DNA from 2 places in the Microbacterium shimangi genome. Region 2 is predicted to be linked to the other one. Evidence: predicted binding sites of a transcription regulator. Region 2 holds the regulator's gene; the other holds the start of a gene.
The links. Region 2 encodes HspR, which represses chaperone genes until heat shock. Its sites were predicted from a motif close to AAGTTGAGTCNNNNNGACTCAACTT; they were not measured.
Positions count from the first base shown of each region.

Region 1: a site for HspR is predicted at 2,406-2,430, ahead of ACFXQA_RS01100 (ATP-dependent Clp protease ATP-binding subunit). Genes of this name have one in related genera too.

Region 1 covers NZ_JBIGII010000002.1:125,997-132,987, forward strand. The annotation lists gene ACFXQA_RS01100 (ATP-dependent Clp protease ATP-binding subunit) at 1-2,352, opposite strand, end outside; gene ACFXQA_RS01105 (class I SAM-dependent methyltransferase) at 2,504-3,649, shown strand; gene ACFXQA_RS01110 (hypothetical protein) at 3,646-4,506, opposite strand; gene ACFXQA_RS01115 (VOC family protein) at 4,618-4,995, shown strand; gene ACFXQA_RS01120 (EI24 domain-containing protein) at 5,051-5,812, shown strand; gene nhaA (Na+/H+ antiporter NhaA) at 5,809-6,991, opposite strand, start outside.
Region 2 covers NZ_JBIGII010000003.1:841,963-848,953, forward strand. The annotation lists gene dnaK (molecular chaperone DnaK) at 1-1,372, shown strand, start outside; gene ACFXQA_RS05690 (nucleotide exchange factor GrpE) at 1,375-1,983, shown strand; gene ACFXQA_RS05695 (DnaJ C-terminal domain-containing protein) at 1,991-2,980, shown strand; gene ACFXQA_RS05700 (heat shock protein transcriptional repressor HspR) at 3,015-3,473, shown strand; gene ACFXQA_RS05705 (hypothetical protein) at 3,530-4,138, opposite strand; gene ACFXQA_RS05710 (ABC transporter ATP-binding protein) at 4,252-5,979, shown strand; gene ACFXQA_RS05715 (ABC transporter ATP-binding protein) at 5,976-6,991, shown strand, end outside.

The DNA of each region.
Region 1 (6,991 bases), on a different contig from region 2:
GCGCTTTGCGAGACGTTTCTCGGTCGCGCCCAGCATCAGCCGGACGATCTGGCGCAGCTGCGGCTGGTCGAGCTTGCGGAACAGTACGATGTCGTCGATGCGGTTCAAGAACTCCGGCCGCATTGCCTCGCGCAGACGTCCCATCACGCGGACGCGCAGGTCGCTCTCCGACCCGAACCCCGTGGCGCCGCCGCCGTCGGCGATGAAACCGATGGCCCCGGCGCGCGACGCGAGGAACTCGCTGCCGATGTTCGAGGTCATGATGACGACCGTGTTGCGGAAGTCGACCGTCCTGCCCTGGCCGTCGGTGAGGCGTCCGTCGTCGAGCACCTGCAGCAGCAGGTTGAACACGTCGGGGTGCGCCTTCTCGATCTCGTCGAACAGCACGATCGAGTACGGGTTGCGACGCACCCGCTCGGTGAGCTGACCGGCCTCGTCGTAGCCGACGTATCCGGGAGGGGAACCGACGAGACGCGACACCGTGTGGCGCTCGCCGAACTCGCTCATGTCGAACCGGATCACGGCCCCGTCATCGTCGAACAGCGATGCCGCGAGCGCCTTGGCGAGCTCGGTCTTGCCGACGCCGGTGGGCCCGAGGAAGAGGAACGATCCGACCGGACGATTCGCGTCGCCCATACCCGTGCGGTTGCGTCGCACGGCGGTGGAGACCGACGCCACGGCGGCGTCCTGCCCGATCACGCGGCCGTGCAGCTCCTCCTCGAGCGTCGCGAGACGCTCCCGCTCGCCCTCGGTGAGCCGGCTGACCGGAATACCGGTGGCACGGCTGATGACCGCCGCGATCTCGGGTTCGCCGACGACCGTCGCCCCGGTCCCTGAGCCTGTCACCCCGGTCCCTGAGCCCGTCGAAGGGCCCGCCGTCGCAGCATCCAGCTTCTTCTGCACCGCGGCGATCTCGTCGCGGATGCGAGAGGCCTCCTCGTAGTGCTCGCTGGAAACCGCCGCGTTCTTGTCGGCCTCGAGCGTGGCGAGGTTCTCGATCAGCCCCGTGATGTCGACCTTCAGACCGAGTCGCAGCCGCAACCGCGCGCCGGCCTGATCGATGAGGTCGATGGCCTTGTCCGGCAGGACGCGGTCGGTCACGTACCGATCCGACAGCTCGACGGCCGCGCGGAGGGCATCGTCGGTGTAGGTGACGCCGTGGTGCTGTTCGTAGGCCGAACGGAGGCCGCGAAGGATGAGCACGGCGTCTTCGACGGAGGGCTCTCCGACCCGCACCGGCTGGAAGCGACGTTCGAGCGCCGGGTCTTTCTCGATCGTGCGATACTCCCGCAGGGTCGTGGCGCCGACCAGGTGCAGGTCGCCGCGCGCGAGTCGCGGCTTGAGTATGTTGCCAGCGTCCATGCCGCCGTCGCCTGCACCGCCGGCGCCGACGACCGTATGCACCTCGTCGATGAAAACGATGAGTTCGCCGTTCTGCGCCGAGACTTCGTCCATCGTCTGGGTCAGACGCTCTTCGAAGTCGCCGCGGTAGCGAGTGCCCGCCAGCATCGCCGGAAGATCGAGCGCGATGACCCGCTTGCCGCGCAGCTGCTCGGGCACCGAACCCGCGACGATCGCCGAGGCGAGCCCCTCGACGACGGCCGTCTTGCCGACGCCCGCCTCGCCGACGAGAACCGGGTTGTTCTTGGTGCGTCGGCTGAGGATCTCGATGGTCTGCTCGATCTCGTCGCTGCGTCCGATCACCGGATCGAGGTTGCCCGCCGCCGCGCGGGCGGTGAGGTCGGTGCCGAAGCGGTCGAGCATGGGAGTCTCGGATGCCGCAGCGCCAGGCTGCGCCGATGAGGGCGCGCCGGTCGGGCTGACGGTTTCACGGACGGCCTGGGTCAGTGCCTCGGCCGTGACACCCGCTTGGGCGAGGATCTGCCCGGCGGGGGCGTCCTGGGCCAGCACGAGCGCGAAGAAGAGGTGCTCGGGGTCGACGTAGGTCGAGCCGGCCGACCGAGCGACCTGGTACGCCAGGAACAGGGCGCGCTGCACCGAGGTGGTGACGACGGCCCCGTCGACGTCGGCGGGGGCGGATGCTGCCGGCAGCCGACCCTCGGCTGCCTGGGCGATCGCGCGCGGATCGGCGCCGATGCGCTGCACGGCCTCGTTCGCCGGCGACTGGTCGACGAGGATCCGGAGCACGTGCAGCGCGTCGAGTTCGCGCTGTCCGCGCTCGAGGGCGAAACGTCCGGCGAGCCGGAGCGCGTCTTGGGTGCGCGAACTGAGGAAGCGGCTGAGGTCTATCGAGCGTTCGGCTCGCGCCTGCTCGCCGGCGAGGTAGCGCGCGAGGAACTCGTCGAACGAGCTCGCGCCGTCGTCGTTCTGGGGTGTGAAGTCTTCGGGCATGTCCCTGTGTCTCCTGGGTGAAGTGAGCCTGTGCGACTCAACTCGACTTTACGTAGTTGAGTGACGCTGTATCAACTTCAACCGGAACGCTCCGGATGTATTCCCGCATGCCCCTCAGGTGACGCCCACGGGAGCCGACTACCGTAGCGGGGTGACCTTCCCCCTTGACACCCTCCGCCGCTGGCCCGATGTCGAGGCGCCCGACCTGCAGGCCGCGGACGCGGCCGACCGCCTCCTGCTCGATGAGTCGGCCGATGCCCGCGCCGGGCTGGCCGACGGTGCGCTCGTCGTCCTCGGCGACGGCTACGGGGCTTTGACGCTGGCCGCGGCCTCTGACGGCGCGCGCGGCATCCGCGTGCACCAAGACGCGCTCACGGGCGAGCGCGCGCTCGCCGCCAACGCCGAGCGGCTCGCCGCCGAGGGCGTGACCGTCGACGGCTTCCGTTCGATGCCGCTCGACGCCGAGGTGCTCAGCGGCGCGGAGGTCGTCCTCCTCCGCCTGCCGCGATCGCTCGACGAACTCGACGATGTCGCCGCTCTGATCGCGCAGCATGCGGCACCCGGTGTGCAGGTGTTCGCGGGCGGGCGGATCAAGCACATGACCGTGGCGATGAACGATGTGCTGCGTCGCTACTTCGACGTCGTCGACGTCACGCACGCGCGGCAGAAATCCCGCGTGCTCATCGCTCGCGGTCCTCGCAACGGGCGCGATCCGCAACCCCGCCGTGCCACGCACGACGGACTCACCGTCTGCGCGCTGGGCGGGGTCTTCGCGGGTACCTCCATCGACCTGGGCACGCGGTTCCTTCTCGACAGCCTCCCCGAGACCTTCGCCGGCGGCGGCACCGCCGATGACCCGGTCATCGACATGGCGTGCGGTTCGGGCGTCGTCGCCACGATCCTCGCCCGACGGGGCCTGCACGCGTACGCGTCCGACCAATCGTCCGCCGCCGTGATCTCAGCCCGGGCCACGGCCGAGGCGAACGGCGTCGCCGAGCTCGTCACGGTGGTGCGGGACGACGCCTTGTCTTCACTCGCCGACGGCAGCGCGTCGTTCATCGCCCTCAACCCCCCGTTCCACGTCGGAGCCGTCGTGCACGAGGGCGCGGCCCCGCGGCTGTTCGAAGACGCTGCCCGGGCGCTCCGGCGCGGCGGCGAACTGTGGACGGTCTGGAACTCCGCGTTGCTCTACCGCCCCGCCCTCGAGCGGATCGTCGGACCCACCCGCCAGATCGCCCGCAACAAGAAGTTCACCGTGACGGCGTCGGTCCGGAGCGCCTCGGCGTACGACCGCTAAGCCGCAGAAGGTTCCGCGGCGACCCGCGCGCGGGGATCGACATCGTTCCAGAACTCGATCGTCTGCACGACCCAGAAGACCGCGAAGAGCAACAGGGCGGCCGCTTCGCCGATGAAGAACAACGGCACAGCCGGTTCGGCCCCGGCGACCACGACGCCGATCACCAGGGCGAGGGCGAGAGCGATCCCCGCGGCGATCACCCCGTACGCGACCCGTAGCCGGGTGCGGCGGGAGTCGCTGCCGGCCGGTTGCCCTGCGGCGAGCGCGGCGACCAGGGCGATGAGCGTGAAGAAGACGACTGCCGCCGCGTTGTGCGCACCGAGCAGGAACGTCGAGGGCGACAGCATCCACCATCCGCCCAGCGCTGCGACGACGACGCCCGCTGCCGCGACCGAGACGATCATCGCGCGGTCGAAGGTTCCCCGGGCGAGGGCGACGATCGACACGGTGGCGATGCCGACGACGGCCACGATGCCGAGCGAGATCAGGCTGTTGGCGATGCCCGGCAGAAACTGCTCGGGGACGCACGAGCTACCGCCGGCGCACCCCGCGGCGATGTCAGCGGGTGCGACCGGGGTGGGCACGAACGCGATGACGGGCGCGAGAAGCGCGGCGACGTCGAGGAGCATCTGCTCGACACTGCGTCCCGACAGCACGAGGAGGGCCAGAGCGACCGCGCAGAGCGACCCGACGAGAACATCGCGGGCCGGCGTGTAGAAGGCGGCGCTGACCGAGGCCAACGGGCCGCCCGTCACGATCTCGACCGTGAGGGAAACGGCGAGGAAGGCGATGACGCCGACGAGCGAGAGACGCACGTACCGGTAGGTGCGTTGCGTCGACGTCGATCGCAGGCGCATGCGTGTGTCCGTTCGTTCGCGTTGCGTGGGAGTCGTCGGTGGTTCTCCGCCGCCCGGGTGATGTCTGCACCCCTTCCTAGGCTGGCCTCATCGACAGGAAGGCGCCAGAGCATGGACTGGAAGATCGAGCTCATCTTCGTACCCGTCACCGACATCGATCGCGCGAAGGAGTTCTACGAGCGCATCGGTTTCCATGCCGACCATGATCAGCAGGTCGACGACGAGCTGAGGTTCGTCCAACTCACGCCGCCCGGCTCCGCGTGCTCGATCGCCTTCGGCACGGGTCTCGGCATCGACCTCGAACCCGGGAAGCAGAACACGATCCAGGTCGTCGTCCCCGACGCCGACCGTGCACTGAGCGATCTGCGCGCCGTGGGTGTCGACGCGCTCGGCGTCGACGAGCAGGCCTGGGGGCGGTTCGTGACGTTCGACGACCCCGACGGGAACACGTGGACGCTCCAGCAACTGCCCGAGCGCGCCGCCACGTAACCCTGGGCGGCGACGCGACCGCAGGCGAGGTGGGCCGCGCGCCTAGGCTGAGCGCATGACGCAGTTCGCCGCGGGAGTCCGCATGCTCGCGCAGGGTTTCGGCTGGTGGCGGCGACGGCCCGGGGTCATGGCCGCCGGGCTTGTCCCCGCGCTGATCGTGGGGGCCGTCCTCCTCGCCGGCGTGATCACTCTCGCCGTGTTCGTCCCCTCCATCGCGACAGCCCTGACACCGTTCGCCGACGAATGGCCGAGCGTCTGGGCGAACGTCGTGCGTTTCGCGGTCGGTGCGGCGACGTTGGGCGCCGCCCTCGTCATCGCGGTCGTCTCGTTCACGGCCTTGACGCTGCTCATCGGCGAGCCGTTCTACGACCGCATCTGGCGATCGGTCGAAGACGCGACGGGGGGCGTGCCCGACGTGCCCTACGGTTTCGCGCGCGCCCTCGCCGATACGGTCTGGCTCATCGCTCGCGGCATCGGCGTCGCCCTCCTCTCGGGCGTCGTCGGATTCGTTCCCGTCGTCGGAAGCGCGGCCGGCGCGGTGCTCGGCATCGTGCTCACCGGGTGGCTCCTGACCGACGAACTCACGTCTCGCGCGCTGACCGCCCGCGGCGTCGACGCCGCACGCCGGCGCCGGTTGTTGCGCGCGCACCGAGGCGAGGCGCTCGGCTTCGGCGTGGCGACGCAGTTGTGCTTCCTCGTGCCGCTCGGAGCCGTCGCCGTCATGCCGGCCGCCGTCGCGGGGTCGACGATGTTGGCCCAGTCGCTGCTCGCCCGCTCACCTATCGACGGCGAGGCCGCGGTCGCGTCCCCGCGCTAGCTCGCCGAGCCCGTGGCCGGGGTCTCCGCGCCCTTGGCCGGGCCGTTCTCCAAGCCCCGGATGAGGCTCGCGGAGTCGTAGGGCCCGATGTGGCGCCGCCCGTTCAGGAAGAACGTCGGCGTCGTGTTCAGATCCATGATCTCGGCGTCGAGCCGGTCATCCTGAATGTGGTGCGCGACCTTCGCCGAGCCGAAGTCGTCGGCGAAGCGCTCGGGGTCGAGGCCCAGCATCTCGGCGTAGCGGAATAGGTCATCGCGCTCGAGGTTGCGCTGGTGGGCGAACAGCTTGCCCGCCATCTCGAAGAACTTCCCCTGCAGCGCGGCGGCCTCGGCCGCCTGCGCGGCCTCTTGCGCGTGCGGGTGCGGCTGATCGAGCGGCAGGTGACGCCAGACCCACCGGATGTCGTCGCCGAAACGCTCGCGGACGGCGTCGACCGAGCCGGTCGCCCGGCTGCAGAACGGGCACTCGAAGTCGCCGTACTCCACGATCTCGTAGGGCGCGTCCATCGAGCCCCTGATGTGGTCGCGCTGCGGGTCGACGGGACGCGCGAGCTTGAATCCGACGGGGCGGGGCGGGCTGATCCGGTCACCGACGGTCAAGATCGCCCACCCGAGGAAGAAGGCGATGACCGATGCCGCGAGCACCGCGACGCGCGCGAGGTCTTGCGTGTGAGGATCGCTGATCGCGATCGGGACGAGGAAGAGCGAGATCGTGAACCCGATGCCCGAGAGCGCCGCACCGCCGGCGACCCTGTGGAGGCTCAGCCCTGGCGCGAGCTGACCGCGTCCGACGACTCCCACCAGCCAGGTGGCCACGGTGATGCCGAAGAATTTGCCGAGGACGAGACCCGCGACGATGCCCCACGCGACGGGCGACATCAGAGCGTCGCGGAGCGTCTCACCGTCGATGTGCACTCCGGCGTTGGCGAGCGCGAAGACCGGCAGCACGCCGTAGGAGATGTACGGGCGGAGGCCGGTGTCGATGCGTTCGTTGATCGAGATGGATTCGCGCAGGCTCCGCGTCACCGCCGCCGCGTATGCCGAGTTCGGCGACTCGCGGAACGCCTGGGTGAGTTCGACCGACCGCTCCACGTCGTTGCGCCGGGGCGGGAAGACGGGGATCAACAGTGCGACGGCCACACCGGCAAGGGTCGGGTGCACCCCCGCGAGGTAGACAGCG
Region 2 (6,991 bases):
CGAGCTCATCCTGGTCTTCGACCTCGGTGGCGGAACGTTCGACGTGTCGCTGCTCGAGGTGGGCAAGGACGACGACTTCTCGACGATCCAGGTTCGCTCGACCGCGGGTGACAACCGCCTCGGCGGTGACGACTGGGACCAGCGTCTCGTCGAGTACTTCATCAAGCAGTTCAAGGACACCACCGGTGTCGACGTCTCGGGCGACAAGATCGCCCTTCAGCGTCTGAAGGAAGCGGCCGAGCAGGCGAAGAAGGAGCTCTCGAGCTCGACCTCGACCAGCGTCAACCTGCCCTACCTCTCGCTGACCGACTCCGGCCCCGTGTCGCTGTCCGAGACGATCACGCGTGCGAAGTTCGAAGACCTGACGAAGGACCTCCTCGACCGCACCAAGAAGCCGTTCGAAGACGTCATCCGCGAGGCCGGCATCAAGGTCGGCGACATCGACCACGTCGTTCTCGTCGGTGGGTCGACGCGTATGCCCGCCGTCGCCGAGCTCGTCAAGCGCGAGGCCGGCAAGGAAGCCAACAAGGGCGTCAACCCCGATGAGGTCGTCGCCGTGGGTGCTGCCCTCCAGGCCGGCGTGCTGAAGGGCGAGCGCAAAGACGTTCTGCTCATCGACGTCACCCCCCTGAGCCTCGGCATCGAGACCAAGGGCGGCATGATGACGAAGCTCATCGAGCGCAACACCGCCATCCCCACCAAGCGGAGCGAAACCTTCACGACGGCAGACGACAACCAGCCGTCGGTCGCGATCCAGGTCTTCCAGGGCGAGCGCGACTTCACCCGCGACAACAAGCCCCTCGGCACCTTCGAGCTCACCGGCATCGCGCCGGCTCCCCGCGGCATTCCGCAGGTGGAGGTCACCTTCGACATCGACGCGAACGGCATCGTTCACGTCTCGGCGAAGGACAAGGGCACCGGCAAGGAGCAGTCGATGACGATCACCGGCGGCTCTTCGCTGTCGAAGGACGACATCGAGCGCATGGTGCGCGAGGCCGAAGAGAACGCGGCAGAAGACAAGAAGCGCCGCGAATCGGCTGAGGTGCGCAACCAGGCCGAGACCCTCGCGTACTCGATCGACAAGCTGCTCGTTGAGAACGCCGACAAGCTGCCCGACAACGTCAAGTCCGAGGTGCAGGGTGACGTCGACGCGCTGAAGGCCGCTCTCGCGGGCGAGGATGACGACGCGGTGAAGACCGCGTTCGACAAGCTCAACCAGAGCCAGGGCAAGATCGGTGAGGCCATCTACAACGCGGGCCAGTCCGAGCAGTCGGCTCCGGATGCTGCGCCCGACGCACCGACGGATGCCCCCTCGTCTGAGGAGGACGTCGTCGACGCCGAGGTCGTGGACGAAGACGAAGAGAAGAAGTAGTCATGGCCGACAAGAACTTCGACCAGCCGCAGGACGGCGACGACGAGGTTCGGCCGAACGACGAGGGATCGGTGGCTGAGCCCACCGACCCCTCGTCGGCGGACGATCTGACGGTGGACGACATCCTCGGCGCTGCGCAGACCGCTCAGGCGCACGCCGAAGACAACGCACCTGTCCCCGGGCCTGTCGAAGAGCTCGAGTCGCAGCTCCTGAACGACGTGAAGCGGCTGCAGGCCGAGTACGCCAACTATCGTCGACGCACCGAGGACCAGCGCGAGCGAGAGATCGAGCGTGCGAAGGGCGAGGCGGTCAAGGGCATCCTTCCGGTGCTCGACGACCTCGACCGTGCCGTCAAGCACGGCGACCTCGTGCCCGGCACGCCGTTCTCGGCCATCGCCGACAAGGTGCGGGCCGTGGCCGAGCGTCTGGGCGTCATCTCGTACGGCGTCGCCGGTGAGGCATTCGATCCGCAGCAGCACGAGGCGATCTTCCAGGCGCCGACCGCGGGCGTGACGGTGCCCACCGTGCTCGAGGTCGTCGAGGTGGGTTACCGCCTCGGCTCCGTCGAGCTGCGACCGGCGAAGGTCGTCGTCGCCGTCCCGACCGAGTAGGAGCACGATGGCGAGTCAGGACTGGTTCGACAAGGACTTCTACAAGGTGCTCGGGGTGGACAAAGACATCGCGGAGGCCGATCTGAAGAAGACCTACCGCAAGCTCGCCCGCAAGTATCATCCCGACTCGAACCCCGGTGACGCGAAAGCCGAAGCGACCTTCAAAGAGGTCAGCGAGGCCTACGCGGTGTTGAGCGACGCCGAGCAGCGCGCGGAGTACGACCAGATTCGCGCCATGGGCTCCGGTGCGCCCCGGTTCACCGCGGGCGGCGGCGGGAACGCCGGCTTCGAAGACGTGTTCAGCGCCTTCGGTCAGGGTCGCGGGGGCTCGCGCACCCAGTCGGCGGGCAACTTCGAGGACTTCTTCGCGAACTTCGAACCCGGCGGATTCGGTTCGGGCCGGTTCGGCCAGACCACCGGCGGCTATCGCGGTTTCGGCGGTCCGCAGCGCGGCTCCGACGTCACGGCTCGGACGACGGTTGACTTCGTCACGGCGACCAAGGGCGAGACGATCTCGCTGCAGGGCGAAGACGGAAAGCCGTTCAAGGTGAAGATCCCCGCCGGTGTCTCGGACGGGCAGAAGATCCGTCTTCGCGGGCGCGGGCGCCCTTCACCCGACGGCGGCGAAAGCGGCGACATCGTCGTGCAGGTGGCCGTGCGGCCGCATCCGGTCTTCGTGCGCGATGGACTCAACCTGCGCGTGACGGTTCCCGTGACCTTCACCGAGGCCGCCCTCGGAGCCACGATCGAGGTTCCGACCCTCGGCGGTGATTCCGTGAAGCTGCGGGTCGCGCCGGGTACTCCGTCGGGCCGCGTGCTGCGGGTCAAGGGACGCGGCGTCGAGACCTCGAAGGGCACCGGCGACCTCCTCGCCGAGGTGCAGGTCGCTGTGCCGTCGCACCTCGACGACGCGGCTCGTGAGGCGCTGATGCGCTATCAAGAGCTCGAGCCCCGAGAGAACCCGCGCGCCGACCTCATGACCAAAGCGCGCGGCTGAGACGCGCGTGGGCTGACCGACGGAGGTGACGGAGATGATGGACGACGAACTCGACGACGATGCTCCGATCTTCGCGATCGCCGTGGCGGCCGAGCTGGCGAACATGCACCCGCAGACCCTTCGCCAGTACGACCGACTCGGGCTCGTCGTGCCCGAACGCACGCGCGGCGGATCGCGGCGCTACTCCTCGCGTCACGTCGGTCAGCTCCGCGAGGTGTCGCGGCTCTCGAGCGAGGGCATGAGCCTCCCGGCCATCGCGCGGCTGCTCACGCTCGAACAACACGTGCACGCCCTCACCCGCCGCGTGACCGACCTCGAACGCCAGCTGAGCGCGGAACGCCAGGCGCGCCCGGGTGCCCGCGTGTTCGCGGCCGGCGCGACCGGCTCCGTGGTGACGCTTCGCCACGGCGCGCGCGTGCGGCGCGCGACAGACGTCGTGCTGTGGCGTCCCCGGCATCCCGGAGAGCCCGCCGACGGGTCGGCAGCGGACTGACCCGGTACGGCGTTCTCGCTCAGAACGCCCGCCGTGCGGCGTGACGCGTCGCGGGCTCAGCGCGGACCGGGACCGGGGTCGATCCGCAGAACCTCGGGCGATTCGCCGACCGAGAAGTCGTCGACGATGCGGATGCTGCGGGCGATCTCGTCGACGGCGGGTATGACGGTCGCGACGCGCTCGCGATCGGAGCACACGGCGGTCAGGGTCACGAAGTGGGTGCCGGTGTCCCAGGTGTAGGTGGCGAAGGGCGGGGTGCGCGGGTCGGCCGGAAGGTCCATCACGAGCTTCTCGCCCGTTCCGAGGAAGGGGTTCCGGAAGTCCTCGGTGTCGTCGTACTCCATCGGCATGCTGGCGCGGGCGGCGCGCAGCTGAGAGGTGGCCTCCTGCACCTGGGCCATGACGACGACCAGCTCGGGGTCGGCTTTCCACACCCAGACGCGCACGCGGCCCGCGGCTCTGCGCAGGAGGAACGGCGTCGCCTGGCTCGCCGCCCACGCGAGGAAGCCGCTCGCGGGACGCTCGGTCGCGCCCACCGCCGTCTTCGCCTGCCCGAGCAGCATGCGGATGGCGGCCTTGCGATGGCGGCGGCCGCGCAGCCCGAGCGATTCGGTCACGGGCACCCAGCGGGCGGGATCGGCATCTGCCTGCAGTCGGGTCGGCATGGCCCCTAGCGTAGGCGGCTCACGGTGTCTATCCCGTGTCGGAGGTCCGTGGCAGGCTGTGACTACGGCCTCGGTCGCGTCCACCTCACGCTTTCGCACCCTTCGGAGTCCCCGTGCTCGGTAAGCTCCTCATCCGCTACCTGAAGACCTACCGCTGGCTTCTGGTGGGTGTCCTCGTCTTCCAGTTCGCGTCCGCGATGGCGTCGCTGTACCTGCCGCGTCTGAACGCCGACATCATCGACCAGGGCGTCGCCCAGGGAGACACCGGCTTCATCTGGTCGACCGGCATGGTCATGCTCGCCATCTCGCTCGGTCAGATCACCGCGTCGGTGATCGCGACCTACTTCGCCGCGCGCGCCGCGATGGCGGCGGGCCGCGACATCCGCCGCGACGTCTATGACAAGGTCAGCGGGTTCTCCGAGCGCGAGGTCTCGCAGTTCGGCCCCGGCTCGCTCATCACGCGCAACACGAACGACGTGCAGCAGGTGCAGATGCTGGCCATGATGGGCGCGACGATGCTCGTCACCGCCCCGCTCCTGGCCATCGGCGGCGTCATCATGGCGCTGCAGCAAGACGTCGGGCTGAGCTGGCTCATCGGGGTGTCGGTGCCGTCGCTGCTGATCGTCGCCGCGCTCATCATCAGCCGTATGGTGCCGCTGTTCCGCACCTTCCAGAAGAAGCTCGACGCGGTCAACCGCGTCATGCGCGAGCAGCTCACCGGCGTCCGCGTCGTTCGGGCGTTCGTGCGCGAAGACATCGAAGAAGAACGGTTCGGCGTCGCGAACACCGACATCATGGTGGTCGGTCGAAAAGTGGGGTCGCTGTTCGTTCTGCTGTTCCCCCTCGCGATGCTGGTGCTCAACGTGACGGTCGTCGGCGTGATCTGGTTCGGCGGCATCCAGGTCGATGCCGGCACGGTCGAGATCGGTACCCTGTTCGCGTTCATGCAGTACGTCGGTCAGATCCTCATGGGGGTACTGATGGCGAGCTTCATGACGATCATGATCCCGCGCGCGGCGGTGTCGGCCGAGCGCATCGGCGAGGTGCTCGCGAGCGAGTCGACCCTGACCCGCGCGGCGAAGCCCGTGACGGTCTTCCCCGCCCCCGGCTCCCTCGCCTTCGACGGTGTCGCCTTCACCTACCCCGGTGCAGAGTCGCCGGTGCTCGAGGGCATCAGCTTCGAGGTCGCACGCGGTGAGACCGTCGCGATCGTCGGGTCGACGGGGGCCGGAAAGACGACGCTGATCTCGCTCATCCCGCGACTGTTCGACGTGACCGGTGGCGCCGTGCGCGTCGGCGGCGTCGACGTGCGCGAGGCCGACCTCGACGAGCTGTGGAAGGGCATCGGGCTCGTCCCGCAGCGGCCGTTCCTCTTCACCGGCACCGTCGCGTCGAACCTCCGCTTCGGCAGAGAAGAGGCCACCGACGACGAGCTCTGGAAGGCACTCGAGATCGCGCAGGGCAAAGACTTCGTTCTCGAGATGGAGGGCCGGCTCGACGCGCGCATCGCGCAGGGCGGCACCAACGTCTCGGGGGGTCAGCGGCAGCGTCTCGCCATCGCGCGCGCGATCCTGCACCAGCCCGAGATCCTCGTCTTCGACGACTCGTTCTCGGCGCTCGACCTCTCGACCGACGCACGACTGCGTCAGGCGCTCTGGCGAGAACTTCCCGAGGTGACGAAGGTCGTCGTCGCGCAGCGTGTGTCGACGATCACCGACGCCGACCGCATCGTGGTGCTCGAGAACGGCCGCATGGCCGGCGTCGGCACGCACGAACAGCTGCTGGAATCCAGCACCACCTACCGCGAGATCGTCGAATCCCAGCTGGGAGTGGAAGCATGAGCGCCCCCGACGCCCTCACCGAAGACGAGCGCCTCGAACTCGAACTCGCCGAGCAGGCCCGCCAGAACTCGGGCGACTGGGATTCGGTCGCCCCCGGCAAGGCCACGAACTTCGGCAAGAGCTTCGCCCGTCTGATCGGACTCCTGCGGCCGCACGCGGTCGCGTTCGCCTTCGTCTCGGTGCTCGGCGCCATCGGTGTGATGCTCGCAGTACTCGCGCCGCGCATCCTGGGTGAGGCGACGAACCTCATCTTCGAGGGGGTCGTGTCGCGCTCGCTCGCCGACCAGTTCCCCCTCGGCACCAGCCAGGAGAACGTCGTCGAGTCGCTCCGAAACGCCGGCCAAGGCGACCTCGCGAACATCGTCGGCGCGATGCAGAACTTCCAGGTCGGCGCCGGCGTCGACTTCGACCGGCTGCGCATGGTCATCATCGCCGTGCTCGCGATCTACGTCGCCTCGTCGTTCCTCAGCTGGATCCAGGGCTACGTGATCAACATCATCATGGTCCGCACGATGTGGCGCCTGCGTGAATCGGTCGAGGCGAAGATCAACCGCCTGCCCCTGTCGTACTTCGACAAGGTGCAGCGCGGCGAGCTCATCTCGCGGGTCACGAACGACATCGACAACATCACTCAGACGATGCAGCAGTCGCTCTCGACGGTCGTCACCTCCGTGCTGACGGTGATCGGCGTGCTCGTGATGATGTTCACGATCTCGTGGCAGCTCGCCATCGTGGCGCTCATCTCGCTACCGCTCATGGCGGTGATCTTCGGGGTCATCGGCCCCCGCTCGCAGAAGGCGTTCAGCGTCCAGTGGCGCAAGGTCGGGCGCCTCAACGCCCGCGTCGAAGAGTCGTTCTCGGGTCACGCGCTGGTCAAGGTCTACGGCCGCGAGAAAGACTCCCGCGAGAAGTTCGAGGCGGAGAACGAAGAGCTCTACCGCGCGAGTTTCCAGGCGCAGTTCCTCTCCGGCATGATCATGCCCGGCATGATGTTCATCGGAAATCTGACCTA